3 regions of the Pseudomonas sp. NPDC090755 genome follow, and region 2 is predicted to be linked to each of the others. Evidence: predicted binding sites of a transcription regulator. Region 2 holds the regulator's gene; each other region holds the start of a gene.
The links. The regulator FliA, encoded in region 2, starts transcription of late flagellar genes. The targets are predictions, from matches to a motif close to CTAAAGTTTNNNNNNNNNNNGCCGNTAA.
Positions count from the first base shown of each region.

Region 1: motA (flagellar motor stator protein MotA) is a predicted target of FliA. The motif match lies at 3,035-3,062, and genes of this name have one in related genera.
Region 3: ACIQUS_RS06790 (methyl-accepting chemotaxis protein) is a predicted target of FliA. The motif match lies at 2,990-3,017, and genes of this name have one in related genera.

Region 1 is NZ_JBIVXC010000001.1:630,234-640,061, reverse strand. It holds gene rsgA (small ribosomal subunit biogenesis GTPase RsgA) at 1-280, shown strand, start outside; gene ACIQUS_RS02950 (TIR domain-containing protein) at 539-1,021, shown strand; gene motB (flagellar motor protein MotB) at 1,086-2,114, opposite strand; gene motA (flagellar motor stator protein MotA) at 2,118-2,969, opposite strand; gene ACIQUS_RS02935 (HDOD domain-containing protein) at 3,101-4,636, shown strand; gene ACIQUS_RS02930 (rhodanese-like domain-containing protein) at 4,683-5,492, shown strand; gene asd (archaetidylserine decarboxylase) at 5,510-6,373, shown strand; gene serB (phosphoserine phosphatase SerB) at 6,486-7,700, opposite strand; gene ACIQUS_RS02915 (histidine kinase) at 7,836-9,335, shown strand; gene ACIQUS_RS02910 (membrane integrity-associated transporter subunit PqiC) at 9,510-9,828, opposite strand, start outside.
Region 2 is NZ_JBIVXC010000014.1:3,800-13,627, forward strand. It holds gene fliR (flagellar biosynthetic protein FliR) at 1-715, shown strand, start outside; gene flhB (flagellar biosynthesis protein FlhB) at 718-1,851, shown strand; gene flhA (flagellar biosynthesis protein FlhA) at 2,014-4,143, shown strand; gene flhF (flagellar biosynthesis protein FlhF) at 4,155-5,465, shown strand; gene fleN (flagellar synthesis regulator FleN) at 5,585-6,418, shown strand; gene fliA (RNA polymerase sigma factor FliA) at 6,415-7,155, shown strand; gene ACIQUS_RS19325 (chemotaxis response regulator CheY) at 7,260-7,634, shown strand; gene ACIQUS_RS19330 (protein phosphatase CheZ) at 7,654-8,442, shown strand; gene ACIQUS_RS19335 (chemotaxis protein CheA) at 8,455-9,828, shown strand, end outside.
Region 3 is NZ_JBIVXC010000002.1:615,014-624,841, forward strand. It holds gene ACIQUS_RS06770 (FAD-dependent oxidoreductase) at 1-448, shown strand, start outside; gene pcaG (protocatechuate 3,4-dioxygenase subunit alpha) at 486-1,091, opposite strand; gene pcaH (protocatechuate 3,4-dioxygenase subunit beta) at 1,102-1,821, opposite strand; gene ACIQUS_RS06785 (neutral zinc metallopeptidase) at 2,022-2,903, shown strand; gene ACIQUS_RS06790 (methyl-accepting chemotaxis protein) at 3,105-5,024, shown strand; gene ggt (gamma-glutamyltransferase) at 5,139-6,806, opposite strand; gene ACIQUS_RS06800 (LysR substrate-binding domain-containing protein) at 6,924-7,820, opposite strand; gene ACIQUS_RS06805 (NAD(P)H-dependent oxidoreductase) at 7,888-8,478, opposite strand; gene ACIQUS_RS06810 (putative quinol monooxygenase) at 8,675-8,989, shown strand; gene ACIQUS_RS06815 (sulfite exporter TauE/SafE family protein) at 8,979-9,743, opposite strand; gene ACIQUS_RS06820 (LysR substrate-binding domain-containing protein) at 9,821-9,828, shown strand, end outside.

The DNA of each region.
Region 1 (9,828 bases), on a different contig from region 2:
CACCACCACCGCCCGTCTTTATCACTTCCCGGGTGGCGGTGAGCTGATCGACTCGCCGGGGATTCGCGAGTTCGGCCTGGTCCACGTCAGCCGCGCCGATGTCGAGGCCGGCTTCATCGAGTTCAGCGACCTGCTCGGCACCTGCCGCTTCCGTGACTGCAAGCACGACCGCGAGCCGGGTTGCGCCCTGCTCAAGGCCCTGGAAGACGGTCGCGTCCAGCAGCAACGGATGAACAGCTACCGCTCGATCATCGCCAGCCTGCCTCAGGACACTTATTGAAGTAATCCCGGGAGGCTCGCAACGAGCCTCTTCGCGCCTGCCTGTAGGACGCATCCGCAGGACAAGTTACCGGCAATGGTAGGACCACTCCTGATTGCGGGTGGTCCCTTGCTGCCATCAATGCTTTCACTGATTGTCGCCTTTCAGGTTCGCCAGCACGAAGCGAACCATCACCCTGCCTTGTGCAAAGGAATCAACAATGACAATCACATCCTTGCCCATCACCCGCCTGGTCTATGCAGCAGGAGGTCACGCCTGATGCCTGTCTTTATCAGTTATCGACACCAGGAACGGCTCGATGCCTTCATCATCAACGAGCGCCTGAAGCTTGAAGGCATCCAGACACACCTGGACCTCTTCGACAGTGACGCCCAGCAGACCAACGACGATATCAGCGGTCAGGTCAGCCGCAACCTGGACAGCAGCACGCATTTGATCGCCGTGCTTTCACGGGACAACGCCGACATCTGGTGGGTGCCCTTTCAACTGGGCGCTGCCACCCAGGTCAATCGCCGGGTCACCCTGTTCCAATCTGCGGAGCACGCCTTGCCCGGCTACCTGGAAAAGTGGCCGATCATGAGCATGCGTGAGCACATCGACCTGTTCGTACGTGCCTATCACGACGAACAGACCTTCAAGCGCGCGATCGCCGAGGACGGCATCGAGGCCCACGCCACCAACCGGGCCAATGCCGACTTCTTCCATGCGGACCTGAAAGCCAAGATCCGCCGCGGCTTCTGACCACCCTGAAAGCACAACGCCCGTGAACATCACTGTTCACGGGCGTTGTCGTCCAGGCGCGGGATTATTCCTTGTTTTCATCCATCTTCAGCACACCATCCTCGAAGATGTTCAGCTTCTGGCGCAGTTCCCGTGGCTGCATCGGCTCAGGCTCGCTCGTTGCCGCGGTTGCCGGGGCTTGCGTGGCGCCCGGTGCCGGCGCACTGGCACCGGGCGGGCTGCCTGCCGGCGCCGCCGGCGGAGTCTGCTCGCCCTCGATACTACGCTGGGCCTTCTTGGTCAGGACGATGATATCGATGCGACGGTTGACCGGATTGAGCGGGTTGGCCCGGTCGAACAACGACGACGAGGCATAACCGACCACCCGGGCGACCTGGGCGTCCGGGTAGCCCCCGGCGACCAGCGCACGCCGTGCAGCATTGGCGCGGTTGGCCGACAGCTCCCAGTTGCCGAATTCACCGGTACCGGCGTACGGCTTGGCATCGGTGTGGCCGCTGATGCTGATCTTGTTCGGCACCGCCTTGATGGTGTCGGCCATGGCCAGCAGGATGTCTTCGAAGTACGGCTGCAAACGGGCGCTGCCCAGGTCGAACATCGGCCGGTTCTCGGCGTCCATGATCTGGATGCGCAGGCCGTCCTGGGTGATTTCAAAGAGGATCTGGTCCTTGAACTTTTGCAGCTGGGGATTTTCTTCCACCTTGTTCTGCAGCTCCTGCAGCAGCAGCTCCAGGCGCTCACGCTCGACCTGCTCGGCCATGGTCTCGACCTTGTCCTTGTCCAGCTGCAGGCTATTGTCGGGGGTCGGCTCGGATTTCACTTCCGGGTTGATGGTCTTTTCCGGCGCAAGCTGGGGTGAGCCGCCCAGGTCGATGACGTAGGGCGTGCCGCTTTCGGAGAAGCCGATCGGATCCTTGAAGTAGCCGGCAATGGCGATCTTCTGTTCCGGCGTGGCCGTGGACAGCAGCCAGAGCACCAGGAAGAACGCCATCATCGCCGTGGCGAAGTCGGCGAAGGCGATCTTCCAGGCACCACCGTGGTGGCCGTCGCCAAAGCGCTTGACGCGTTTGACGATAATGGGCTGATTGTTCTCCATGACTCAGCGTCCGCGGACTGCTTGTTCCAGCTCGGCGAAGCTCGGACGGTGGGCCGGGAACAGCACCTTGCGACCGAATTCCACTGCCAGCGACGGCGGCATGCCGGACGCCGAGGCGACCAGGGAAGCCTTGATGGCTTCATAGACGTTGAGCTCTTCCCGGGCGTCCTGGCGCAGGGCCGTGGCCAGCGGACCGAAGAAACCATAGGCGGCGAGAATACCGAAGAACGTACCTACCAGTGCCGCACCGACGTGCAGGCCGATGGATTTCTGGTCGCCGTCGCCCAGCGACGCCATGGTCACCACGATCCCCAGTACCGCGGCGACGATACCGAAGCCTGGCATGCCGTCGGCGATACCGGTCACGGCATGGGAGGGATGCTCGAGCTCTTCCTTCATGCTCAAAAGCTCCATGTCGAACAGGCCTTCGAGCTCATGAGGCGCCATGTTGCCGGTGGACATGATGCGCAAGTAATCGCAGATATACGCCGTCATGCGTTCATCGCCCAGCACGGCGGGGTATTTGGCAAAAATCGGACTGGCAGCAGCGTCTTCGATATCGGCTTCGATCGCCATCATGCCTTCACGCCGGCTCTTGTTGAGAATCTCGTAGACCAGCCCCAATACCTCGATATAGAAAGTATGGGTAAAGCGCGTACCGAACATCTTCAGCGACTTCTTGATGACATGCATCGTCATGTGACCAGGGTTCGCCTGCAGGAACGCACCGAAGGCCGCGCCGCCGATGATCAGCACTTCGAAAGGCTGGATGAGGGCGGCAATCTTGCCGTGGGAAAGCACATATCCGCCGAGCACACTCGCGAATACGACGATGATGCCGATAATTTTAGCCATAGATAGAAAGCACTTACTGTCGTGGTCAGGGTCGTGAGCGGAAGCTGATAAAACTCTTCTTCTACTTATCGGCAGAACTGCGCCAGACTATAGTCACTCAAGGCGAAAAACCAGTTCGGCCTCCTTCCAGCATGCCTATTGAAACCATCGTGCCACGTCAAACACCAAAAACACTCGATGCCTGGGTCAAGCTGCTCGATAGCGTTCGCCTCCCGGTTCCCCTGGTCAATTACGAGCGGGTCAAGGCGGCGATTGCCGACAGTCGCCGTTCGCTGCGCGACATCGCCGAATTGATGCAGGGCAGCCCGGCCCTGGTGCTCAGCGTGATGCGCGAAGCCAACCAGCACACCCAGGCCAGCATGGGCGAGCCCGCCGAAAGCCTGGAGATCGCCATCAATCGCCTGGGGTTGACCCGCACCGCCCAATTGCTGGAGCGCCTGCCGGCCCTGCCTGAAGGCGAAATCGCACCGACCTTGCGCCAACTGCAACTGATCAGCCAGCACGCCAGCCAGCAGGCCAATGGCCTGTTCGCCAGCCGCCTGGCGCGACTCTGGCAAGAGATCCACTGGGGCAGCCTGCTGTTTCTCTCACCGCTGTGGCCCCTGGCCCTGACCCACCCCAAGTTGCTCGATGACTGGGAGCTGCGGGTGGTGCACAAGGGTGAATCGGCCGCCCGGGTCGAGCTCGAGCTGTTCGGTGTCCGGGTGCTCAGCCTGTGCAAGGCCCTGGCCGAGCACTGGCGCCTGCCGGACTGGGTCACCCGCGGCTATCACTTGCTGCAGGAAGACCGTCGCCTGCTGGCCGAGGCCCTGCTCATCGCTCGCGAAGAGAACACCCTGCGCCAGCAGCAGCGCCTGGACGACCGACCGGCCGTGCGCCGCTGGTTCAATCAACCGGCCAACACCGTATTGCTGGCCAACGGCATGGCACTGGCGGCACAGGTGGGCTGGACCAATGCCCATGTACAGCGCTGGCAACTGCTGAGCAGCCTGTATCTGCAAACCCCGCTGGACGAAGTGCAACAACTGGTGCACCAGCAGGCTGCGATCAGCGCCCGCCATCATGCCGGCGACGATCTCTTCCATCCGGCGCAAGCGCTGATCTGGCCATGGCACCAGGTACGCCAGCATCCGGGCCTGATTGCCCCACCTCCGCCCACCGCGCAGGCCCTGGGCACCTGGCGCAAGCTGTGTGGCGAACTGCTGACCGAACCCAGCCCGTTCACCAACGCCCTGCACCTGAGCGGCCGGGCCCGCGATGCCCTGGTGGCCTGCGGCATGCAGCGGGTGATGCTGCTGATGACCGACAAGAGCCAGGGTCTGCTGCGCGCGCACCAGATCGCCGGACTGCCGACAGAGGCCACCAGCCTGGTGCTACCAGTGGAACAGAGCAAATTGCTGCAACGCCTGTTGAGCAAACCGGCACAGTTGCGCCTGACTCCGGAAAACCATGCCCAGTTCTCGCCCCTGCTGCCGCCCGGCCTGCGCGCCCTGTTTCGCAGTGACCAGCTGTTGCTGCGTTCGCTTGGGTGCAACGAGCGGGTGGTGATGCTGCTGGTCGCCGACCAAGGCGGCAAGCCCCTGGCCGACATCAGCCTGCAAGCCTTTGCCAGGACCGCGCAATGCATTGAACGCGCACTGGCCGCCTTCAGCCACCGCAGCGCCTGAGCCTTGCGCTACAATCGCCCCCTCTGTCCTGATCTGGAGATTCTGGATGACTGACTTTTCTGGCCTGCCCCTGGTGATCGAGCCAGCTGACCTGCTAGCGCGGCTTGATGTGCCGGAGTTGATCCTGGTCGACCTGACCAGCGCCAACCGTTATAGCAGCGGCCATATTCCCGGGGCACGCTTCATTGACCCCAAGCGCACCCAGTTGGGTCAACCACCGGCACCGGGTCTGCTGCCGGCCAAGGCCGACCTGGAAAAACTCTTCGGTGAGCTCGGGCACAATGCCAATGCCGTCTACGTGGTCTATGACGACGAAGGGGGCGGCTGGGCCGGTCGCTTCATCTGGCTGCTCGATGTGATCGGCCATGACAAGTACCACTACCTCAACGGTGGCATCCAGGCCTGGCCCGCCAGCAAGCTCAGCACCGAGGTCCCGGCACAGGTCAGCGGTACGGCCGCCCTGAGGCTGCACGCAGAACCCACCGCAACCCGCGAATACTTGCAAAGCCGTCTGGGCGCCGCTGATCTGGCGATCTGGGATGCCCGCAGCCCGGCCGAATACCGGGGCGAGAAAGTCCTCGCGGCGAAAGGTGGACATATCCCCGGCGCGGTCAACTTCGAGTGGACCGCCGGCATGGACATGAACGACCACCTGCGCATCCGCAAGGATATGCGCGAAATCCTCGAACAGCTGGGCATCAGCAAAGACAAGGAAGTGGTCACCCACTGCCAGACCCATCACCGTTCCGGCTTTACCTACCTGGTGGCCAAGGCCCTGGGGTACCCACGGGTCAAGGCCTACGCCGGCTCCTGGGGCGAATGGGGCAACCATCCGGACACGCCTGTAGAAGTTTGAAGAATCAAGGAAACCCAATGAAATCCCGCTTGTTTATCATCAGCCAGTACCTGCTGCCGCATCACCTGCTGTCGCGCCTGGCCGGCTGCATCGCCGAGTGCCGCGTGCGCTGGTTCAAGAACGCCTTCACCAGCTGGTTCGCCAAGCGCTACCAGGTCGACATGTCCCAGGCGCTGGTTGAAGACGTCACGGCCTACGAGCATTTCAACGCCTTCTTCACCCGCGCCCTCAAGCCGGGCGCACGCCCCCTGGACGAAACCCCGGGTGCCATCCTGTGCCCAGCCGACGGCGCCGTCAGCCAGCTCGGCCCGATCGAGCACGGTCGTATCTTCCAGGCCAAGGGTCACAGCTTCAGCGCCCTGGAGTTGCTCGGTGGCGATCCGGCCAATGCCGCGCCGTTCATGGGCGGCGAGTTCGCCACCATCTACCTGTCGCCCAAGGACTACCACCGCGTGCACATGCCGCTGGCCGGCACCCTGCGCGAGATGATCTACGTGCCGGGCCGGCTGTTCTCGGTCAACCAGACCACCGCCGAAAACGTTCCGGAGCTGTTCGCCCGTAACGAACGCGTGGTCTGCCTGTTCGATACCGAGCGCGGGCCGATGGCGGTTGTGCTGGTCGGTGCCATGATCGTGGCGTCGATCGAAACCGTCTGGGCCGGCCTGGTGACGCCGCCCAAGCGCGAGCTGAAGACTTTCCGCTACGACGAAGCCAGCCGTGCGCCGATCCACCTGGAAAAGGGCGCGGAACTGGGTCGCTTCAAGCTCGGCTCCACCGCCGTGGTGCTGTTCGGACCCGAGCAGGTCAAATGGGCCGAAGAACTCGGTGCAGGCTCTGCAGTGAGCATGGGGCAGCGCCTGGCAGCGCCCGCCCAGGCCTGAACATGAAAAAGCCCGCAGCGATGCGGGCTTTTTTGTGCCTGGCCTTCATGAGCGTGCCAGCCCCCGTGGGAGCTGGCGCAGCCGGCGATGGGCCGCACAGCGGCCCTGGCATTCAGTTGCGACCTTCGCGATCCCGGAAGCCCAGCAAGTACAGCACACCATCCAGCCCCAGGGTCGAAATCGCCTGCTTGGCCGACTGCTTGACCAGAGGCTTGGCGCGGAAAGCCACGCCCAGGCCCGCGATCGCCAGCATCGGCAGGTCATTGGCGCCGTCACCGACAGCAATGGTCTGCTCCATCTGCAAGCCTTCCTTACGCGCCAGCTCACCGAGCAGGTCAGCCTTGCGCTGAGCGTCGACAATCGGCTCGACCGCAACGCCGGTCACCTTGCCATCGACCACTTCCAACTCGTTGGCAAAGACATAGTCGATGCCCAGCTTGGCCTGCAACTGCTTGGCAAAGTAGGTGAAGCCACCGGACAGGATCGCGGTCTTGTAACCCAGGCGCTTGAGCTCGGCAAACAACACTTCGGCCCCTTCGGTCAGGCGCAGCGAAGCACCGATCTCGTCGAGCACGCCAACATCCAGGCCCTTGAGCAAGGCCAGGCGTTCCTTGAAGCTGGCACGGAAATCCAGCTCGCCGCGCATGGCCCGCTCGGTGATTTCCGACACCTGCTCACCGACGCCGGCAGCCTTGGCCAGCTCATCGATCACTTCGGCCTCGATCAGGGTAGAGTCCATGTCGAACACCGCCAGGCGACGATTACGGCGGAACAGCGAATCCTGCTGGAAAGCGATATCGACATTCAGCTCCTGGGCCACGCTGAGGAACTCGGCGCGCAGGGCCTGCGGATCGGCTGGCTCGCCGCGCACGGAAAACTCGATGCAGCCCTTGCCTTGCTCGACCGGGGTATCGAGCGCCACGCGACCGGACAGGCGATCGATGTGGTCGATGTTCAGCCCGTACTTGGCGGTGATCGAACTGACCCGCTGCAACTGCTCGGCGGTGACCTTGCGGGTCAGCAGGGTAACGATATGACGGGCCTTGCCCTGGCCTTCTACCCAGCTCTGGTAATCGGCTTCGGAAACCGGGGTGAAGCGGACCTGCTGATCGAGTTCGTAGCCCGCAAACAGAATATTCTTGAGCACCGAGGAGGCTTTCTCGGTGTCCGGGATTTCCACCAGGATGCCGAAGGACAGGGTGTCATGGATCACCGCCTGACCGATGTCGAGGATGTTCACACCACCCTGGGCCAGAACGCCGGTGATGGCCGCAGTGAGACCCGGGCGGTCTTCACCGGTGATGTTAATCAGAACGATTTCGCGCAAGACGGGCTCCGACTCGTAGAAAAAAAGCGCATTCTACCGATTTTCGCGGACCATCGGGCGCAGTCGATACTTTGCCGGTCCATGAGCGCTCGCTATACTGCGCAGCAACTTCTCCGACATAAAGAGCCGCGCTCTGTGAACCGGCCCACGCCCGTTAAAACCGACAACTTCTTCCTGCTGATTTTCCGTGCCCTGCGCCATCGTCGTGTGCCGCTTGCGCTGCGTATCGCCTGCCATAACGTGTTCCTCGTGGCACTGGCCCTGGTGATCTACGCCGGCGTAATGGGTTTGCAGTTCAAGGAAGCCATGCATGAGCAGGCCGACGCCCTGGGGCAGAGCCTGACCACCCAGACCGCTACCTCGGCCACCGAGCTGCTGGTGTCCAACGACATCCTCAGTCTCAACGTGCTGCTGGGCAACCTGGTGAAGAACCCGCTGGTAGCCCATGCGGCGATCTACAGCGTCGACAACCGGATTCTCGCCGAAGCCGGCCAGCGTCCGAAAAACGGCCTGCTGGGCGAAGCCGAAGGCCTGTACCAGACCAAGATCACCTTCCAGGACGTGACCGCCGGACAGCTGCGCATCAGCCTGGACATGAGCCAGTTCCAGCAGCCGCTGACCATCAGCCTGCAGAGCATGGGCATCCTCGCCGGCATCCTGCTGGCCCTGGCCCTCGCCATGAGCCTGCGTCTGGGACGCTTCATCTCCACCCCCTTGCTGCAATTGCGGGTCTGGCTGCGCGACATCAACGAATTCACCCCGGCCACCGAACGCCAGGATGAGATCGGCGACCTCGCCCGCCAACTGCACACGCGCTTCGCCCCTCCTCCGCGGCCAGTCGAGCCCGAAGCAGAGGTTGAAGAGCCGCTTGAAGAGGACGAGCCGCAGTTCCAGGTCCGCAACCTGCGCGACCCGAGCTTCGACGAAGCCCCGGCAGTCGCCAAACCAGTCAAACCCGCTGTCGACGCTGACGACCATGACGAGGCCTTTGCCGACCTGATCGACGACGAAAGCAACAGCAGCCCGCGCCCTACCCCTCAGCCAGTCAATCGCCAGCCCCAGGCCTGCGCCGTGCTGGCCGTGCAACTGGGCTCCCAGGAGCAACTGCGGCGCCTGCCCCGCACCCGCCTGACCGAACTGCTGGATCGCTACCGCGACTGCCTCGAACAGGCTGCCTCGCTGTATGAAAGCGAAGTGCACACCCTCAACGACGGCAGCACCCTGCTGCTGTTCAACAGCGAAGACAGTGGCGAGGACTACCTCACCAACGCCATCTGCTGTGGCGAGTTGTTGCGCGCCCTGGGGCATGCGCTGCAGATCGAGGTGGCCGACAGTGGCATCACCCTGCAACTGCAGCTGGGCCTGGCCCTGGGCGAAGACTTGCACGGCCTGAGCCAGATCGACCTGCTGTTGACCGAAAAGGCCCAGGACGCCCTGGCCCTGTCTCAGCACAGCCGCAACCTGCTGCTGGTGGAGCGCAAGATCAGCGACGATGCCCTGATCCGCCAGCGCGCCCGCATCCGCCCGATCGCCAGCCCCGAGGGCGCCTGCTGCGTCGAGCGGCTGATGGAGCCCTACCCGTCGATGCTGGAACGCCAGCTGGCGCGGATGCATGAGCGTCGGGTCAAGAACTGATTGGCCCATGAGCTGCGACGGTTTCACGGTCGATCGCAGGCTTCGCCAGCCCCCACAGAAGCAGCATAATGCCAAGGACTGTGGGAGCCGGCGTAGCCGGCGATGAGGCCCGCACCCAAAGACGCCAGCCACAAAAAAGCCCGCATCGCTGCGGGCTTTTTTGTGGATGATCGCTTAGAAGCGGAACACTTCCATATCGGTTCGGATCGGCGTAGCCAGGGGAATCTTGGGTTTCTCCGGCTCTTTGCGCACCTGCACCGGCGCAGCTTTCTTCGGTGTTTCCTCGACAACCGGCGGCTGGTTGGCCAACGGCTTGACTGCCACGCTCAGCTGTTCGGCGAGCTTCTGCAGCAACTGTCCCTGGGCCTGGACCTGGGCCGCTTCGCTACCCAGATGCTGTTGCTCGAGGTGGACGATACGGTTGTCGCGCACCTGGCCGCGGCGATCCAGCAGGCGCCATTGGGCGTCCAGGACCGCTGGCTGGTGGGTACCG
Region 2 (9,828 bases):
TCGCGTTGCCGCCGTGCTGATGACCATGCCGGTATTCGGTACCACCCTGGTGTCGGCGCGCATCCGCTTGTACTTCGCGGTGGCGATTACCGTCGTCATCGTCCCCGCCTTGCCGGCGCTGCCCGAGGTCAATGCCCTGGACCTGAGTGCGCTGCTGCTGATTGCCGAGCAGGTCATCATCGGCGCGTTGCTTGGGCTGTCGTTGCAGCTGTTGTTCCAGGTCTTCGTGGTGGCCGGGCAGATCGTTGCGATCCAGATGGGCATGGGCTTCGCCTCCATGGTCGATCCGGCCAACGGCGTCAACGTGGCAGTGGTCAGCCAGTTCCTGACCATGCTGGTGACCTTGCTGTTCCTGGCCATGAATGGCCATCTGGTGGTGTTCGAGGTGCTGACCGAAAGCTTCACCACCTTGCCCATTGGTGGCGGGTTGCTGGTCAATCACTTCTGGGAAATGGCCGGGCGCCTGGGCTGGGTGTTCGGTGCGGCCTTGCTGTTGGTGCTGCCGGTGATCGCCGCGCTGCTGGTGGTCAATATCGCCTTTGGCGTCATGACCCGCGCCGCGCCGCAGTTGAACATCTTTTCCATCGGCTTTCCGCTGACCCTGGTGTTGGGTCTGCTGATTTTCTGGGTCGGCCTGGCCGACGTTCTTCCTCATTACCAGTCGCTGGCCACCGAAGCGTTGCAGTGGTTGCGTGAACTGGCACGGGCGCGCTGAGCATGGCAGAGAGCGAAAGCGGTCAGGACAAGACAGAAGACCCCACCGAGAAACGCAAGAAGGACTCCCGTGAGAAGGGCGAGGTCGCCCGTTCCAAGGAGCTCAACACCGTCGCCGTGACCCTGGCCGGTGCCGGCGCGTTGCTGGCGTTCGGCGGTGGCCTGGCCGAAACCCTGATGGAGCTGATGCGCATCAACTTCAGCCTGTCGCGCGAGGTGCTGATCGATGAGCGCTCGATGGGGATCTTCCTGCTCGCCTCCGGCAAGATGGCGTTGCTGGCTACCCAGCCGGTGCTGCTGGTGCTGCTGCTGGCGGCAATCATCGGCCCGATTTCGCTGGGAGGCTGGCTGTTCGCCGCCGGCACCCTGGCGCCCAAGTTCAGCCGGATGAACCCGCTGTCGGGGCTCAAGCGCATGTTCTCCATGCATGCGCTGGTCGAGCTGATCAAGGCGTTGGCCAAGTTTTTCGTGATCCTGCTGGTGGCCCTGGCGGTGCTGGCCTCGGACCGCGACGACCTGTTGGCCATCGCCAACGAGCCCATCGAGCAGGCGATTATCCACAGTGTCCAGGTGGTGGGCTGGAGCGCCTTGTGGATGGCGGCGGGCTTGCTGTTGATCGCGGCGGTGGATGCACCGTTCCAGCTGTGGCAGGCGCTGAACAAGCTGAAGATGACCAAGCAGGAAGTGCGCGACGAGTACAAGGACAGCGAGGGTAAGCCGGAAGTGAAGCAGCGCATTCGCCAACTGCAGCGTGAGGCGGCGCAGCGGCGGATGATGGCGGCGGTTCCGGAGGCGGACGTGATCATCACCAACCCGACCCACTATGCCGTGGCCCTCAAGTACGATCCGCAGAAGGGCTCTGCGCCGCTGCTGCTGGCCAAGGGCGCGGATTTCCTCGCCCTGAAGATTCGCGAAATTGCCCGGGAGCACAAGATCCAGGTGCTCGAATCGCCGGCCCTGGCGCGTTCGATCTACTATTCCACAGAGCTCGAAGAAGAAATTCCTGCGGGGCTGTACCTGGCCGTCGCCCAGGTATTGGCCTACGTCTACCAGATCCGCCAGTACCAGGCCGGCAAGGGCAAGGCGCCCGAGCCACTCAAGGAGCCGCCGATTCCGCCGGACCTGCGTCGCGATTGAGTTCCTTTCGCGGGGCAAGCCCGCTCCTACAGGTGCTGTAGGATAGGGCTTGCCCCGCGATCCAGTCACCTCAATTTCCAAAGTTGGAAAGCTTTTTGCAAAGAGCAGCGCAACGCACGTCGTTCGCGTCAAAGTTTTGCTTGAGCTCAACGAGGAATACCGGTGGATCGCTCTCAGTTAATCAGCAGTGCCCGTAACAACCTGGCCGGGTTGGGTCGGGGCAATCTGGGCGTGCCGTTGCTGCTGCTGGTGATGCTGGCAATGATGATGTTGCCGATCCCGCCGTTCTTGCTCGACGTGTTCTTCACCTTCAACATCGCCTTGTCGATCGTGGTCCTGCTGGTCTGCGTCTATGCCCTGCGGCCCCTGGATTTTGCCGCCTTCCCGACCATCCTGCTGGTGGCGACCCTGTTGCGCCTGGCCCTGAACGTGGCCTCCACGCGGGTGGTGATGCTCCATGGTCACGATGGTCACGCCGCCGCTGGTAAGGTGATCCAGGCCTTCGGCGAGGTGGTGATCGGCGGCAACTACGTGGTCGGTATCGTGGTCTTCGCGATCCTGATGATCATCAACTTCGTGGTGGTGACCAAAGGCGCCGGGCGGATTTCCGAGGTGAGCGCGCGCTTCACCCTCGATGCCATGCCCGGCAAGCAGATGGCCATCGACGCTGACCTCAACGCCGGCCTGATCGACCAGGCCCAGGCCAAGTCGCGCCGCGCCGAGGTGGCCCAGGAGGCCGAGTTCTACGGTTCGATGGACGGTGCCAGCAAGTTCGTCCGCGGTGACGCCATCGCAGGCCTCTTGATCCTCTTCATCAACCTGATCGGCGGCATGGCCGTCGGCATGTTCCAGCACAACATGGCCTTCGCCGACGCCGGCAAGGTGTATGCGTTGCTGACCATCGGTGACGGTTTGGTGGCGCAATTGCCATCACTGCTGCTGTCCACCGCCGCCGCGATCATGGTGACCCGTGCCTCCGGTTCCGAGGACATGGGCAGGCAGATCAACCGGCAGATGTTCGATTCGCCCAAGGCCCTGGCCGTTTCGGCCGGCCTGATGATCGTCATGGGCCTGGTGCCGGGCATGCCGCATATCGCCTTCATCAGCCTCGGCCTGCTGGCCGGTGGTGGTGCCTACCTGGTCTGGCGCAAGCAGAACCAGGCCAAGGTCAAGGCCCTGGAGGAGGTCCAGCGCCAGCAGGACCAGTTGCCATCGCCACAGCGCGCCCTGGAAACCAAGGAACTGGGCTGGGACGACGTCACCCCGATCGACATGATCGGCCTGGAAGTGGGCTATCGCCTGATTCCGCTGGTGGACCGCAACCAGGGCGGCCAGTTGCTGGCGCGGATCAAGGGCGTGCGCAAGAAGCTGTCCCAGGACCTGGGCTTTCTGATGCCCACGGTGCACATCCGCGACAACCTCGACCTGGCCCCCAGTGCCTACCGCCTGACCCTGATGGGCGTGATCCTGGCCGAGGCAGAGATCTACCCGGATCGGGAGCTTGCGATCAACCCCGGGCAAGTGTTCGGTACCCTCAACGGCATCGCCGCCCGCGACCCGGCCTTTGGCCTGGAAGCGGTGTGGATCGACGTCAACCAGCGCAGCCAGGCGCAGTCGCTGGGCTACACCGTGGTCGATGCCAGCACGGTGGTCGCCACCCACCTGAACCAGATCCTGCACAAGCACTGCCACGAGCTGATTGGCCACGAAGAGGTCCAGCAACTGCTGCAGGTGCTGGCCAAGGCGTCACCTAAACTTGCCGAAGAGTTGGTGCCGGGTGTCATTTCGTTGTCGGGCCTGCTCAAGGTCCTGCAGGCGCTGCTGGCCGAGCAGGTGCCGGTGCGCGATATCCGCAGCATTGCCGAGGCAATCGCCAACAATGCGGCCAAGAGTCAAGATACCGCCGCGCTGGTCGCCGTGGTGCGCGTCGGATTGTGTCGCGCCATCGTGCAAAGCATTGTCGGCGTTGAGTCCGAGCTGCCTGTGATCACCCTTGAGCCAAGGTTGGAACAGATTTTGCTCAATAGTCTGCAAAGGGCCGGGCAAGGTCAGGAAGACGGTGTTCTTCTGGAGCCGAGCATGGCCGAAAAGCTTCAGCGTTCGTTGATCGAAGCGGCCCAGCGTCAGGAGATGCAGGGGCAGCCGGCGATCCTCCTGGTCGCAGGACCGGTACGGGCAATGCTGTCGCGCTTCGGCCGCCTGGCTGTACCGAATTTGCATGTTTTGGCGTATCAGGAAATACCTGACAACAAGCAAGTCACCATCGTTGCCACAGTAGGCCCCAACGGCTGAGGTAGTGGGTTATGCAAGTTAAGCGTTTTTTCGCCGCCGATATGCGTCAGGCCATGAAGCTGGTTCGAGATGAGCTGGGGGCTGACGCCGCCATCATCGGCAACCGACGGATTGCTGGCGGTGTCGAGCTGACGGCTGCGCTGGACTACAAGCTGTCCGCCCTGGCGCCACGGGTTCCGAATGTCGAGCTCGAAGTCGAACTGCGCAAGACCCAGTCGCGCATCGTCACCGCCCAGGCCGAACTCGGCAGTCGCAGCGAAAGCGAGGACGGCAACCGCCAATTGTTTGCCGGGCTGCCGCTGACCGCCTCGGAGCCTTTGGTCGAGCCTCATGTCGACGAGCCTGTCGCCCCGGCTGTTGCGCCTGCCGCGCCGGTCGACCCACGCCTGTTCGATGCCATGCGCTCGGAGCTCAGCGGTCTGCGCGAGCTGCTCGAAGTTCAACTCGGCTCCCTGGCCTGGAGCCAGCTGCAAGGCAACCAGCCGCAACAGGCCAACCTCTGGCGGCGCCTGCAGCGTATCGGCCTGTCCGGTCCGCTGGCGCGCGAACTGCTCGACCAGACCGTCGGTATCGATGAGCAGCGCCATGCCTGGCGCATGCTGCTCGCGCACCTGGCACGGCGGATCGAGGTGCCGGAAATCGAGCCGATCGAAGAGGGCGGGGTGATTGCCATGGTCGGCCCGGCCGGCATGGGCAAGACCACGACCCTGGCCAAGCTCGCGGCGCGTTACGTGCTCAAGTACGGCGCGCAGAACCTGGCCCTGGTGAGCATGGACAGTTTCCGCATCGGTGCCCAGGAGCAGCTCAAGACCCTGGGGCGGATCCTCAACGTTTCGGTGACCCACGTCGACCCGGGCCAGTCCCTGGCCCAGGCGCTGGAGCCGCTGCTGCGCAAGCGCGTGGTGCTGATCGATACCGCCGGCCTGCAGGCCAGCGACCCGGCCCTGCGCATGCAGCTGGAGACCCTTGCCGGTCGCGGCATTGCCGCCAGGAATTACCTGGTGCTGGCAACGACCAGCCAGAAGCAGGTGCTCACCGCCGCCTACCACAGCTACAAGCGCTGCGGACTGGCCGGGTGCATCCTGACCAAACTCGATGAAACGGCCAGCCTGGGCGAAGTCCTGAGCCTGGCCATCAGTCATGAACTGCCAGTGGCCTATCTTACTGACGGGCCACGCATTCCTGACGATCTGCACTTGCCGCGCCGCCACCAGCTGGTCAGCCGCGCCGTGAGCGTGCAGATGCAGGACGAGCCCAGCGAAGAGGCCATGGCCGATATGTTCGCTGATCTCTACCACAGCTCCGGCAAACGTGTCGGCTGAGGTGATTGTGAAGACGTTGCAAAGTATCTGCATAGATGGTCTGCCATGCATTTTTCAGGTGTTGAAAGCGCAGCCGTTCATGTGGCCTCGGTCTAAGCAAGACAAGGTAATGAACAAACATGGGTAGCATGCATCCCGTACAGGTGATCGCCGTAACTGGCGGCAAAGGTGGCGTCGGCAAGACCAACGTGTCGGTAAACCTGTCATTGGCGTTGGCAGAGCTTGGCCGTCGGGTCATGCTGCTGGACGCCGACCTGGGTCTGGCCAACGTCGACGTTCTGCTGGGCCTGACCCCGAAACGGACCCTGGCCGATGTGATCGAAGGCCGCTGCGAACTGCGCGACGTGTTGTTGCAGGGGCCGGGCGGCGTGCGCATCGTGCCGGCTGCCTCCGGCACCCAGAGCATGGTGCACCTGGCGCCGGCCCAGCACGCCGGTCTGATCCAGGCCTTCAGCGAAATCGGCGACAACCTCGATGTGCTGGTGATCGACACCGCTGCGGGTATCGGTGACTCGGTAGTCAGCTTCGTGCGCGCGGCCCAGGAAGTGCTGCTGGTGGTGTGCGACGAGCCCACCTCCATCACCGACGCCTACGCGCTGATCAAACTGCTCAACCGCGACTACGGCATGAACCGTTTCCGCGTCCTGGCCAACATGGCGCAGAGCCCGCAGGAAGGGCGCAACCTGTTCGCCAAGTTGACCAAGGTCACGGATCGTTTCCTGGACGTGGCCCTACAATACGTCGGCGCGGTGCCGTACGACGAATGCGTGCGCAAGGCGGTGCAGAAGCAGCGTGCGGTCTATGAAGCCTTCCCGCGCTCCAAGTGCGCGCTGGCGTTCAAGGCCATTGCCCAGAAGGTCGACAGCTGGCCGCTGCCTGCCAACCCGCGTGGCCACCTTGAGTTTTTCGTCGAGCGCCTGGTGCAGCCGACGAGTGCGGGACCTGTGCTATGAATGCCAGCGGATACCGGATGTACTGCAAGGCTTCACGCGATGCCCAATACGAATTGATCGAGCGCTACGCGCCCCTGGTCAAGCGCATCGCCTACCACTTGCTGGCGCGCTTGCCGGCCAGTGTGCAGGTGGAGGATCTGATCCAGGCCGGGATGATCGGCCTGCTCGAAGTCGCCAACAAGTACGACGCGAGCAAGGGTGCCAGTTTCGAAACCTATGCCGGTATCCGGATCCGCGGGGCAATGCTCGATGAAGTGCGCAAGGGCGACTGGGCACCGCGTTCGGTGCACCGCAACACCCGCATGGTCAGTGACGCGATTCGCGCCATTGAAGCAAAAACCGGCCGCGATGCTAAAGATCACGAGGTTGCTGCCGAACTCCAATTGAGTCTCGATGATTACTACGGGATTCTGAACGACACCCTGGGCAGCCGCCTGTTCAGCTTCGACGACCTGTTGCAGGACGGCGAACATGAAGGCCTGCACGAGGATGGCGCCAGTGCCCAGCTCGAGCCTTCGCGCGACCTGGAAGACGAGCGCTTTCAGAAGGCCCTGGCCGAGGCCATTGCCAACCTGCCGGAGCGCGAGCGTCTGGTACTGGCGCTGTATTACGACGAGGAGCTGAACCTCAAGGAAATCGGCGAGGTGCTGGGGGTCAGCGAGTCACGTGTCAGCCAGTTGCACAGCCAGTGCGCGGCGCGTCTGCGCAGTCGCCTGGGAGAATGGCGGGCGCGTTGAACGCAGGTTCGATGCAGTCGCGAAATGCATTACCCGAATTGATTGAATGCGCGTTCAGCGCTGAGCGCGTCTAAGACTGCTTGGAGGTCTAATTGAACAAAGACATGAAAATCCTCATCGTCGACGATTTCTCGACGATGCGGCGGATCATCAAGAACCTGCTGCGCGACCTGGGCTTCACCAACACCCAGGAAGCCGATGACGGCAACACCGCGTTGCCGATGCTCGAAAGCGGTCATTTCGATTTCCTCGTGACCGACTGGAACATGCCTGGCATGTCCGGTATCGACCTGCTGCGCAAAGTGCGCGCCGATGAACGCCTCAAGCACCTGCCGGTGCTGATGGTGACTGCCGAGGCCAAGCGCGAGCAGATCATCGAAGCGGCCCAGGCCGGCGTCAACGGCTATGTGGTCAAGCCGTTCACCGCACAGGTGCTCAAAGAAAAGATCGAGAAGATCTTCGAGCGCGTGAACAGCTAAGACTCGCCACGGGGGCGCTATGGAGCAATCACATTCATCCTTGGGCGAGTTCGAGTCGACGCTGAAAAAACATGCCCAGGAGCTGGTCGACAGCCTTGAGCGAGGCAAATTCGGCGACGCGGTGCAACTGATCCATCAGCTGAACCAGACCCGAGACCGTGGCCTGTACCAGGAAGTCGGCAAACTGACCCGCGAGCTGCACAGCGCGATCGTCAGTTTCCAGATCGACCCGCACATGCCGCAGGCCGAGGAAGTGTCGCAGATCACCGACGCCACCGAGCGCCTGTCCTATGTGGTCAAGCTGACCGAGGGTGCGGCCAACCGCACCATGGACCTGGTCGAGGCCAGCACGCCGGTACTCAACGAGCTGAGCGACGAAGCCCGGGCCTTGAGTGTCGACTGGCAGCGCTTCATGCGCCGCGAAGTGGCGGCGCCTGAGTTTCGCGAGCTGGCCCGGCGCGTCGACAGTTTCCTGACGCGCAGCGAGGCGGGTAACCGCAAGGTCGCCGGCCACCTCAACGACATTCTGTTGGCTCAGGACTATCAGGACCTCACCGGTCAGGTGATCAAGCGCGTCACCGCGCTGGTCACCGAAGTAGAAAGCAATCTGCTCAAGCTCGTGCTGATGGCCAGTCAAGTCGACCGTTTTGCCGGTATCGAACATGACCACCAGCAGCTGCGTGCTGAAAAAGATCAAGAAAAACATCCGACTCGGGGTGAAGGTCCGCAGATTCATGCCGATAAGCGTGAAGACGTCGTGTCCGGTCAGGACGATGTCGACGATCTGCTGTCCAGTCTGGGTTTTTAGGGAGCACGTTTAATGAGCTTCGGCGCCGATGAAGAAATCCTCCAGGATTTTCTGGTAGAAGCCGGCGAGATTCTTGAGCAACTGTCCGAGCAACTGGTCGAGCTGGAAAGCCGTCCCGATGATGCCGACCTGCTCAATGCGATCTTTCGCGGTTTTCACACTGTAAAAGGGGGCGCCGGCTTCCTCCAGCTCAACGAGTTGGTGGAGTGCTGCCATATCGCCGAGAACGTCTTCGACATCCTGCGCAAGGGTGAACGTCGCGTCGACGCCGAGCTGATGGACGTGGTCCTGGAAGCCCTGGACACGGTCAACAGCATGTTCGGCCAGGTGCGCGAGCGCAGTGAGATCACCCCGGCCACCCCTGAGCTGCTGGCGGCGCTGTCGCGCCTGGCCGAGCCGGGTGGCGCCGAGCAGGCACCGGCGCCTGAGCCGGTGGTCGAGGCCGCGCCCGAGGCGCAAGCCGAAGCAGACATCACCGACACTGAATTCGAACAGTTGCTCGACTCGCTCAACGCGGTCAAGGCCGAAGCTGAAGCACAGGTGCAGGCACCTGCCGCCGCCAGCGACGAAATCACCGACGCCGAGTTCGAGTCGCTGCTCGACCAATTGCACGGCAAGGGCCAGTTCGCTCCCGAGGGGCTGGCTGCTCCGGCGCCTGCGCCCGTGGCCGCCCAGAGTGATAGCGACGAGATCACCGACGACGAGTTCGAGGCGCTGCTCGACCAGTTGCATGGCAAGGGTACCTTCGCCGTCGACGCCTTGCCCGCGGCTGCGGCACCGGCCCAGGCGTCGGCGCCGGCCGCTGCTGACGATCACATCACCGAGCACGAGTTCGAAGCGCTGCTCGATGAACTGCACGGCAAGGGCAAGTTCGCGCCCGACAGCGTTGCCGCTGCTCCGGCTGCAACTGCGGCTGTAGCTGCAAAGCCCGCACCTGCACCCGCACCGGCTGCGGCCAAGCCTGCCGCCGCACCAGTGCCTGCCGCCGCCCCGACCAAGGCGGCTGCGCCCGCGCCGGCCCGACAGGCCGCCCCGGCTGCCGACAAGGCCGCCAGCGAAGCGGAAACCACCGTGCGGGTCGATACCGCGCGCCTGGACGAGATCATGAACATGGTCGGCGAACTGGTGCTGGTGCGTAACCGCCTGGTGCGCCTGGGCCTGAACAGCGGCGATGAGGCCATGTCCAAGGCCGTGTCGAACCTGGACGTGGTCACCGCCGACCTGCAGACCGCGGTGATGAAGACCCGCATGCAGCCGATCAAGAAGGTCTTCGGGCGCTTCCCGCGCCTGGTTCGTGACCTGGCCCGGCAGTTGAAGAAAGAGATCAACCTGGAACTGGTCGGTGAAGAAACCGACCTGGACAAGAACCTCGTCGAGGCCCTGGCC
Region 3 (9,828 bases), on a different contig from region 2:
CCTGAAGACCGGCGCCACACTCGAAGCCCTGGCCCGGGCCTGCGGCATCGACCCGCAAGGTTTGAGTGCGACGGTCAGCGAATACAACCGGCACGCCCGTCACGGCGAAGACCCGCTGTTCGGTCGGGGCTCAACGCCCTACAACCGCAAACAGGGCGACGCCTTGCACGGACCCAACCCCTGTGTGGCACCGATCGAGCAAGGACCCTTCTATGCCGTGAAAGTCGAGCCTGGCTGCTTTGGCACCTTCGCCGGACTCAGGACCAACGAACATGCACAGGTGCTCGACAGCCAGCGCCAGCCCATTGCCGGGCTATATGCAGCGGGTACCGACATGGCCAGCATCATGGGCGGGCATTACCCGGCGGGCGGGATCAACCTGGGACCGGCGGCAACCTTTGGCTACATCGCCGGGCGGCATATCGCCGGGGTGACGGACTACGAATGATCGCGACCCGACTTGCCCCGCGATCGCCACACTGCAATCAGAAGTCGAAGAACACCGTCTCGCCCTCACCCTGGATACGGATGTCGAAGCGATAGGCCAGCTTGCCATCCACCTCGCAGCGGGTCGCCACCAGCGTCTCGCGCCGTTGCGGCTGCTCGATCAGGTTGAGTACCGGGCACTGGGCATTGGCCTGGGCCTCGTCATCGAAATACAGGCGGGTCTGCAGGTGGATGTTAATGCCACGGGCAAACAAGCTGACGTTGATATGCGGCGCCATCGGCACGCCCGCCGCATTGCGCACCACACCCGGCTTGACCGTGTGCAGGGTCCACTCACCGCTGTCGAAGGTGGTGGCCGTGCGACCGAAGCTGTTGAACGGCCGCTCCAGGTCGAAATCACTCTGGTACTGACCTGCGTGGTCGGCCTGCCAGAACTCCAGGAACGAATCGCGCACCAGGTGGCCGTTGCCGTCATAGACATTACCGAACACCAGGATGTGCTCGCCCGGCGCATCCTGGCGGGCCAGGCGGTTCCAGATTTCCTGGTCACGGGTCGGGTTGCCGGCGGCCTCCAGGGCCAGGCCGATGTGCACGTAAGGGCCGGCGGTCTGCGAAGGGGTTTCCGGCAGCAATTGAATAGGCATGGTCACCTCCTCAGCGGTTTTCGAAGTGGGTCTTGCGCTGGCCGCGCAACACGATGTCGAAGCGATAGGCCAGGCAATCCATGGGGTTGGCATTGCTCATGTCCAGGCGGGCGATCAGGCTCTGGATCGCCTCGGGGTTGGCAATCGACTTGACGATCGGGCACATCGGGATCAACGGATCGCCTTCGAAATACAGCTGGGTGATCAAGCGCGTGGCAATCGACGGGCCGCTGATCGACACGTGGATATGCGCCGGACGCCAGTCGTTCGGACCATTGCGCCATGGGTACGGGCCCGGCTTGATGGTGCGGAAGCTGTAGTAGCCCTCGCTGTCGGTCAGGGCCCTGCCCACGCCGCCGAAGTTGGGGTCCAGCGGTGCCAGATAGCGGTCGTTCTTGTGCCGGTAACGGCCACCGGCGTTGGCTTGCCAGATTTCCACCAGGGTGTGCGGGATCGGCTTGCCATACTGGTCGCAGACACGGCCGGCAACGATGATCCGCTCACCGATCGGCAGCCCGCCGTTGTTGAAATTGAGCAACAGGTCATGGTCGTTGGGGCCGAACTTCAAGTGGGAGAAGTCCGGGCCGGTGCTTTCGCTGATCGACTGGGGAATGCTCACCAGTGCTTGGCGCGGGGAACGGGCGATGGAGGTTTTGTAATCCGGGGTAAAGGCCTTGGGGTGCCAGTTGCGATCACGGATAGCGAAGCGACTGGTGTCTTGTGCAGACATGCCGTTCTCCTGTCTTGGAATTATGGTGGGGCCTGGGCGTGGCAGGCGAGGTTGCAGTTTCGGGTATGCAGGGCCGGGTGAATATTGAAAAGAAACCACCGATACATAACCAAATGGTTATCCAATCTTCAGTAATCTGACGGAGCGACCGTGGGTGAACTAATCTTTTAGCTCATGTTTCCAGGCTCGGGAGAGCACTCATGCAATGGCGAAAAGGCAGGCGTAGCGACAATGTGGTCGATGCCCGTGGCGAGGGCGGTGGCGGCATGCGCTTCGGCGGTGGCAAGGGCCTGAGCATCGGTGCGATCCTGTTGATCGTCGGTATCGGCTGGATCACCGGCCAAGACCCGTTGCAGATCCTTGGCCAACTGACCGGGCAGATGGGCCAGCAAAGCGCGCCGGTCAGCACCGGTACAGGCAAGGCGCCGCCAGTCAACGACGAACAGGCCGAATTCGTCGCGTCGATCCTGGGCGACACCGAAGACACCTGGCGGGCGATCTTCGCCCAGGGCGGGCGTCAGTACAAAGACCCGACCCTGACCCTGTTCAGCGGCCAGATCAATTCGGCTTGCGGCTTCGCCTCCTCGGCGGTGGGCCCCTTCTATTGCCCGGCCGACCAGAAGGTCTACCTGGACATGACGTTCTTCCGCGAAATGGAGCAACGCTTCGCCGCTGCCGGCGACTTCGCCCAGGCCTACGTCATCGCCCACGAAGTCGGCCACCACGTGCAGACGCTGCTCGGTGTCTCGGCCAAGGTCCAGGCCGCACGCCAGCGTGGCGAGCGCATGGAGGGCGACAACGGCCTGTTGGTGCGCCAGGAATTGCAGGCCGACTGTCTGGCCGGGGTCTGGGCCTACCAGGCGCAACAACGCCTGAACTGGCTGGAACCGGGCGATATCGAAGAAGCCCTGAACGCCGCCAACGCCATCGGCGATGACCGCCTGCAACAGAAGGGCCAGGGCCGGGTGGTGCCCGACTCCTTCACCCACGGCACCTCGCAGCAGCGTGTGCGCTGGTTCAAGACCGGCTTTGCCAAGGGCGACATCAACCAGTGCGACACCTTCACCGCCCGCGCCTTGTAATCCCTCCTGCCAGCCCACGGCAGCCTTCGTGGCCTGCCGTGGAAAAGCCCGGTTACGACCGCTGATCATTTTTTGCTGAAAAAGCGTTTCAGCTACGGGCCGGGCCGCCGATAACCCGTGCTCACGTACATCAGCTGGCCATCAAGAACAACAATCTTCCAGCGATATGGATAACGACGCACTACGTTCCTGGAGGATTGCATGAACAGCTGGTTTGCCAACATCAGCGTCAACCTGAAACTCGGCCTGGGCTTCGGCCTGGTGCTACTGCTCACCAGCCTGCTGGCCCTCACCGGCTGGAACAGCATGGGCGGGCTGATCGATCGCAGTAACTGGATGAGCGACATCACCCAGCTCAACAGCGACCTGACCAACCTGCGCATCACCCGCCTGCAGTACATGCTGACCAACGGCGACGATGCCGCCGCCGGCACCGTGCAGGTCAAGCTCAACGCCTTCAGTGAACAGCAGCAGAAGCTGCTCAAGACCTTCAAGAGCCCGGAAAACGTCAAGTTGCTCCAGGAGCTGGGCCAGGTCATCGACGCCTACCAGGTGTCGATCAACAAGATGCGCAGCGGCTACAAGGCAAGCCTCGCCGCTCGCGACGGGATGAACCTGGCCGCCTCGCGCGCCATCGAACTGATCGAGGCGATCAACCGCGACATCCTCGCCCTGCCTGAAGGTAGCGCCAGCCGCCTGGAGCAGTTCCGCACCGTCACCCAGGCCAAGGAACAACTGTTCCTGGTGCGCCTGGCGGTGCGCAGCTACATCGCCGACACCAGCAGCGAGTCCGAACAACTGGCGCTGCGCCAGCTCGATGCCGTCCTGGCCGAAATCGCCAACCTGAATCGCCAGATGCCGGGCGAAGCAGCACGCATCAAGCAGTTCGAAAGCGCCGTGCTGGCCTACCGCGATGCCGTGCGCCAGTTCCGCGACTCCACTGCCGACATCGCCGTCGCGCGCCAGGAAATGACCGTACAGGGCGCCAGCATCGTCAAGATCAGTGACACGCTGTACAAGATCCAGCTTGAACGCCGCGACAGCGAAAGTGCCCAGGCCCGTACCCTGCAACTGACCGCCACCCTGCTGGCGCTGCTGGTCGGCGTGCTGGCCGCGGTGATCATCACTCGCCAGATCACCCGTCCGTTGCGCGACACCCTGGCTGTGGTTGAGAAGATCGCCTCGGGCGACCTGACCCACGACCTGCGCGTCACCCGCCGTGACGAACTGGGCGTGCTGCAGCAGGGCATCCAGCGCATGGGCTCTACCCTGCGCGACCTGATCAGCGGTATCCGCGATGGCGTCACCCAGATCGCCAGCGCCGCCGAAGAGCTGTCGGCGGTGACCGAGGAAACCAGCGCCGGGGTCAACAGCCAGAAAGTCGAGACCGATCAGGTTGCCACCGCCATGCACGAAATGGCCGCCACCGTGCAGGAAGTCGCGCGCAACGCCGAGCATGCCTCCGCTGCCGCCACCGATGCCGACACGCAGGCCCGTGCCGGTGACCAGGTAGTTGCCGAGGCGATCAGCCAGATTGAACGCCTGGCGGAAGAAGTGCACCGCTCCACCGAGGCCATGGGCCTGCTGCAGCAGGAAAGCCAGAAGATCGGCAGTGTCATGGACGTCATCAAGTCGGTCGCCGAGCAGACCAACCTGCTGGCGCTGAACGCGGCTATCGAAGCGGCGCGTGCCGGCGAAGCCGGACGTGGTTTCGCCGTGGTCGCCGACGAGGTACGCGGCTTGGCCCAGCGCACCCAGAAGTCCACCGAAGAGATCGAAGAGCTGGTGGCCGGCCTGCAGAGCGGTACCCAGCAAGTGGCCAATGTGATGCTTGGCAGTCGCAACCTGACCGACAGCAGCGTCGAGCTGACCCGCAAGGCCGGTGCCTCACTGGAGAGCATCACCCGCACAGTGTCGAACATCCAGTCGATGAACCAGCAGATCGCCGCGGCCGCCGAACAGCAAAGCGCGGTGGCCGAGCAGATCAGCCGCAGCATCATCAATGTGCGCGATGTATCGGAACAGACGGCCGCGGCCAGCGATGAAACCGCGGCGTCCAGTGTTGAACTGGCGCGCCTGGGTAATCAGTTGCAGACCATGGTCAGCCACTTCCGCGTCTGACCCTCCCTGGCGAAGGGGTTGCTTGGCAGCCATCGCCGGCTATGCCGGCTCCCACAGGTCCGGATTTCACCCCGGACCTGTGGGAGCTGGCGAAGCCGGCGATGACTTCACCCCTTACTTGACGACCTGCCCCACCCCGCGCCCACGCGGATCGGAAGCTGTCTCCAGCGCCGCGCCATTGACCCGGATCGCCTGGATGTCCCCCATCTCCCAGCCCTGGTCCTCAAGGATGTAGCCCATCTTCTTCAGCTCGTCGGCGACCTTGCCGGTCAGCGGTGCATAAGCGTCGAAGTAGATGGTGTCCTTGGGCAGCAACTGGTGATGCACCCGCTGCGCCGCCACGGCTTTTTCCAGCGGCAGATTGTAGTCGTACAGGTTGTTCAGCACCTGGAAGATCGAGGTGAAGATCCGCGAACCACCTGGCGTACCGAGCACCAGGGTGACCTTGCCGTCACGGGTGACCAGGGTCGGGGCCATCGAAGACAGCATGCGCTTGCCCGGCTCGATGGCGTTGGCATCGCCACCGACCACGCCGAAGGCGTTGGCCACGCCCGGTTTGGAACTGAAGTCGTCCATCTCGTCGTTGAGCAGGAAGCCCGCGCCCTTGACCACCACGCCGCTGCCGTAGTCCCAGTTCAGGGTGTAGGTATTGCTGACCGCGTTACCCTGCTTGTCGACGATAGAGAAGTGGGTGGTCTGGTGCGGTTCCAGGCCCGGGCGCACTTTCTCGGTTTCGGAGATGGCGTTCGGGTTGACCTCCTGGGCGCGCTTGGCGATGTAGTCCTTGGCGATCAGCTTGTCCACCGGCACCTTGGAGAACGCCGGGTCACCCAGGTAGTCGGCACGGTCGGCGAACACCCGCTTCTCGATTTCCGCCAGCAGGTGGATGTAGCGGGCCGAGTTCAGCTCGACGCCCTTGAAGTCGGCCGCGCGGTTTTCCTTGATACCCAGCAGCTGGGCCAGGGCCACGCCGCCGGAGCTTGGCAGCGGTGCGGTGTAGACCACATTGCCGCGCCATTCGATGCCCATCGGCTCGCGCCACACCGCCTTGTAGTCCTTGAGGTCGTCCTTGCTGATCAGGCCCTTGTCGGCCTGCATCTGGGCCACCAGCAGGTCGGCGGTCTTGCCCTGGTAGAACTCGCTCACGCCCTTGTCGGCGATGCGCTCCAGGGTCTGCGCCAGCTCCGGCTGCTTGAAGGTCTCGCCGACTTTCATGGTGCCGAAGTAGTCATTGAAGTTGGTGCTGTCCTTGAACAGTCCCAGGGCGTCCTCGCGGTACTGGTACTGCTTGGCGGCGATCTTGAAGCCGTTCTTCGCATAGCCTACCGCCGGGGTGATCAGTTCCGACCAGGGCAGCTTGCCGAATTTCTGATGCGCCTCCCACAAGCCCATCACCGTTCCTGGCACACCGGCGGCACGGGCGCCGACCAGGCTCAGGTTCTCGATGATCTCGCCTTTCTCGTCCAGGTACATGTTGCGACTGGCAGCCTTGGGCGCGACTTCGCGGTAGTCGAGAAAGTAGGGTTTGCCGTCCATGTACAGGGTCATGAAGCCGCCCCCGCCGATGTTGCCGGCTTCGGGGTAGGTCACCGCCAGGGTGAAGGCCGTGGCGACGGCAGCATCTACCGCATTACCGCCCTTCTTGAGGATTTCGGCGGCTACCTGTGCACCATATTGATCGGGGGCGGCGACCGCGCCACCGTCCAGGGTCACGGCGTAGGCCGATGAACTGGCGATTATCGCGGCGCTCAGGCTCAAGGTTCGGAACATCACAACGCGCATGAGAACTTCCTTGGTGTTGTTTTCGTTGAACAGCCATTAAGGCTGAAGTCAGACGAGTTATCAAACACCACAGGAAAATTCGCCGCTGACAGGCAGGTCCTGTCGCAGCCGGAGCGCTCAGCAGGCGTAGACCGCCAGCTTGTGCTGGATGAAGTCGAGAAAGCACTGGATGCGCAAGGCCAGTTGCGAGTTGCGGTAGTACACCGCATTGATCGGTTGGCGATAGCCACTGTTGTGTTCGGGCAGCACCACCTGCAGGCGCCCGGCGCGGATATCGTCATGGGTCATGAAATGCGACAGGCATACGATGCCCTCGCCGGCCAGGGCCAGCTCGCGCAGGGTATCGCCGCTGGACGCCGCCAGGCTCGGGCGGATCAGCAGGCGGTCGCCCTCGGCATGGCGCAACGGCCAGTGGTTGAGGGTTTCGGTCTGGGTGAAACCGAGCAGCGAATGCCCTTGCAGGTCCTCGACCCGCTCTGGCGTACCGTGACGCGCCAGGTACGCGGGGCTGGCCAGGATATTCAACGGGCTGCAGCCCAGCGAACGGGCGTGCAGGCTGGAGTCGGCCAGCTCGCCGATGCGGATGGCGACATCGGTGCTCTGCTCGATCAGGTCGATGATCAGGTCGTTGGTGTTGAGCTCAAGCTGGATCTGCGGATACAGCGCGCGAAACTCACCCACCCAGGGCACGATGGCGTGCAGCATGAAGGGTGAGGCGGCGTTGATACGCAAGCGCCCGGAAGGCGTCTGGTGATGCAGCGACAGATGCTCTTCCAGGTCATCCATCTGCTGCAGGATCGACTTGGCCCGTTCGAAGAAGAACCGCCCTTCTTCGGTCAGGTCCATGCGCCGGGTGGTACGGTTGAGCAAGGTGGTGCCCAGCTTGGCTTCCAGGCGCGACAACGTGCGGCTGATCGCCGAAGGCGTCTGCCCGCCCTGCTCGGCGGCGGCGGAAATCGAGCCGCACTCGATCACCGAGACGAACACCTGCAATTCATCGGACCTGGCTTTCACGGCTGTACCCCGGGGTGAGCGACAGCCGAGATAGATAGCCGCTTGGCGCGGCCAGCGCAAGGTTTCATCAGACCTGGATCTGGAAAACCCGGGCCAGGTGCTGCTCATAGGCGGCAACCGCGGCCTCGACGTTCGGGCGCTTCATCACGTCCACCGCGAGGTAGGTCGGCAAACCGCTCATGCCGAGGAACTGGTTGGCCTTGTGGAACGGGAAGTAGACCGCATCCACGCCCTTGCCTTCGAAGAAGTCGCTGGGGTCGTCAAAGGCCTGCTGCGGCGCGTTCCAGGTCAGCGAGAGCATGTACTGCTTGCCCTGGATCAGGCCACCGCTGCCGTACTTCTGCGAGGCGTCGGAGCGGGTCCGGCCGTCGTTGGCGTAGAGGCTGCCGTGGCCGGCGGTGAAGACTTCGTCCAGGTACTGCTTGACCGTCCAGGGCGCGCCCATCCACCAGCCGGGCATCTGGTAGATGATCACGTCGGCCCAGAGGAATTTCTCCACTTCTTCGGCGTTGTCGTAGCCGCCATCGATGTAGGTGGTCTTGAGGTCGAAACCGGCGCGGTCGAGGAACGCCAGGGCGGCCTCGTGCAGGGTCTCGTTCAAGCGGCCGTCGGAGTGGGCGAATTTTTTGCCACCATTGAGCAACAGAATCTTTTTCATCACGTGCCTCAGCTGTCGTTCGATCCTGTGTAGCGCCTGGCGCCGGGGACCGGGTGAAGGGGAATGGCGGCAAGGTTACGGGGTGCCAGGCACTGGAAAAACCAGCGCCCGGGCAAAAGGCTTTTGACCAATAAGCACGAATCACACAGACATTATTGAAATAAAATCACCGCCATCCCCACCAGAGGTCGACCTCATGAGCGAACCCTACGGCTTCATCCTCAAAGCCAAGACACGCCCTGAACAAGCCGAGGCCTTCGAGGCGCTGTTTCGCGCCTACGTCGAACCGAGCCGCGCCGAACCCGGCTGCATCGAGTACCACATGCTGCGCGACAAGGAAGACCCGAGCCTGTTCGTGTTCTACGAGATCTGGGCGAGCAAGGCGGCGCTGGACACGCATTCGGCCCTGCCGCACATGCAGCAGTTCTTCGAGCGGCGCATGGACTACCTGGAGCGCGACTTCGATATCCAGTTGATCGAGATGCTCAGCCCGTCCTCGGCTAGCCGTTGAACAACAGGTGTGTGCCGAGCAGGCCCAGGCCGATGAAAAAACAGCGCTTGAACAGCACGGCGCTGATGCGCTGACGCAACCACTGGCCCATGAACATGCCCAGCAGGGCCGGCACCAGCACCAGCAATGAGGCACCCAGTGCCTCGCCGCCCAGTGCATCCTGCCCGGCCAACCCCAGGGCCAGTGCCAGGGTCGAGACGGTGAACGACAGGCCCAGGGCCTGGACCAGTTGCTCACGGCCCAGGCCCAGGCTCTGCAGGTAGGGCACCGCCGGAATCACGAACACCCCGGTTGCGGCAGTCACCACTCCGGTGACCAGGCCGCATAGGGGCCCCAGCCAGCGCTCCCGCCCTGGCGCCAGCCTGAACGCCGGGCCGTACAGCCCATAAAGCGCATACACCAGCAGTGCTCCACCCAGGGCACGTACCGCCCACTGCCCGCTGTTTATTCCCAGCCAGACACTGCCAAGCAAGGTGCCAAGAAAGATCATGGCCAGCATCGGCCACAGGCGCCGCAGCAAGGTGAACAGATGGCCGCCGGCGGCCAGTTGCCAGAGGTTGGTCAAGGTCGAAGGCACGATCAGCAGGGCTGCAGCCTGCGCTGGGGACATAGCCAGGCCGAGCAGGCCCATGGCAATGGTCGGCAGGCCCAGGCCGATCACGCCCTTCACCGCGCCCGCCAGCAAGAAGGTCAGCACCACCAGCAGCGACAGCACTGGCCCGATACCCTGGTAAAAACTGAATAAGGTCGTCATGCGCCCATGCTGCACGCAACGAGGCGGCGTGAAAATCTGCCATATACTGAGCCAGACTCTTGCAAGGACAGAGGCTCATGCATTT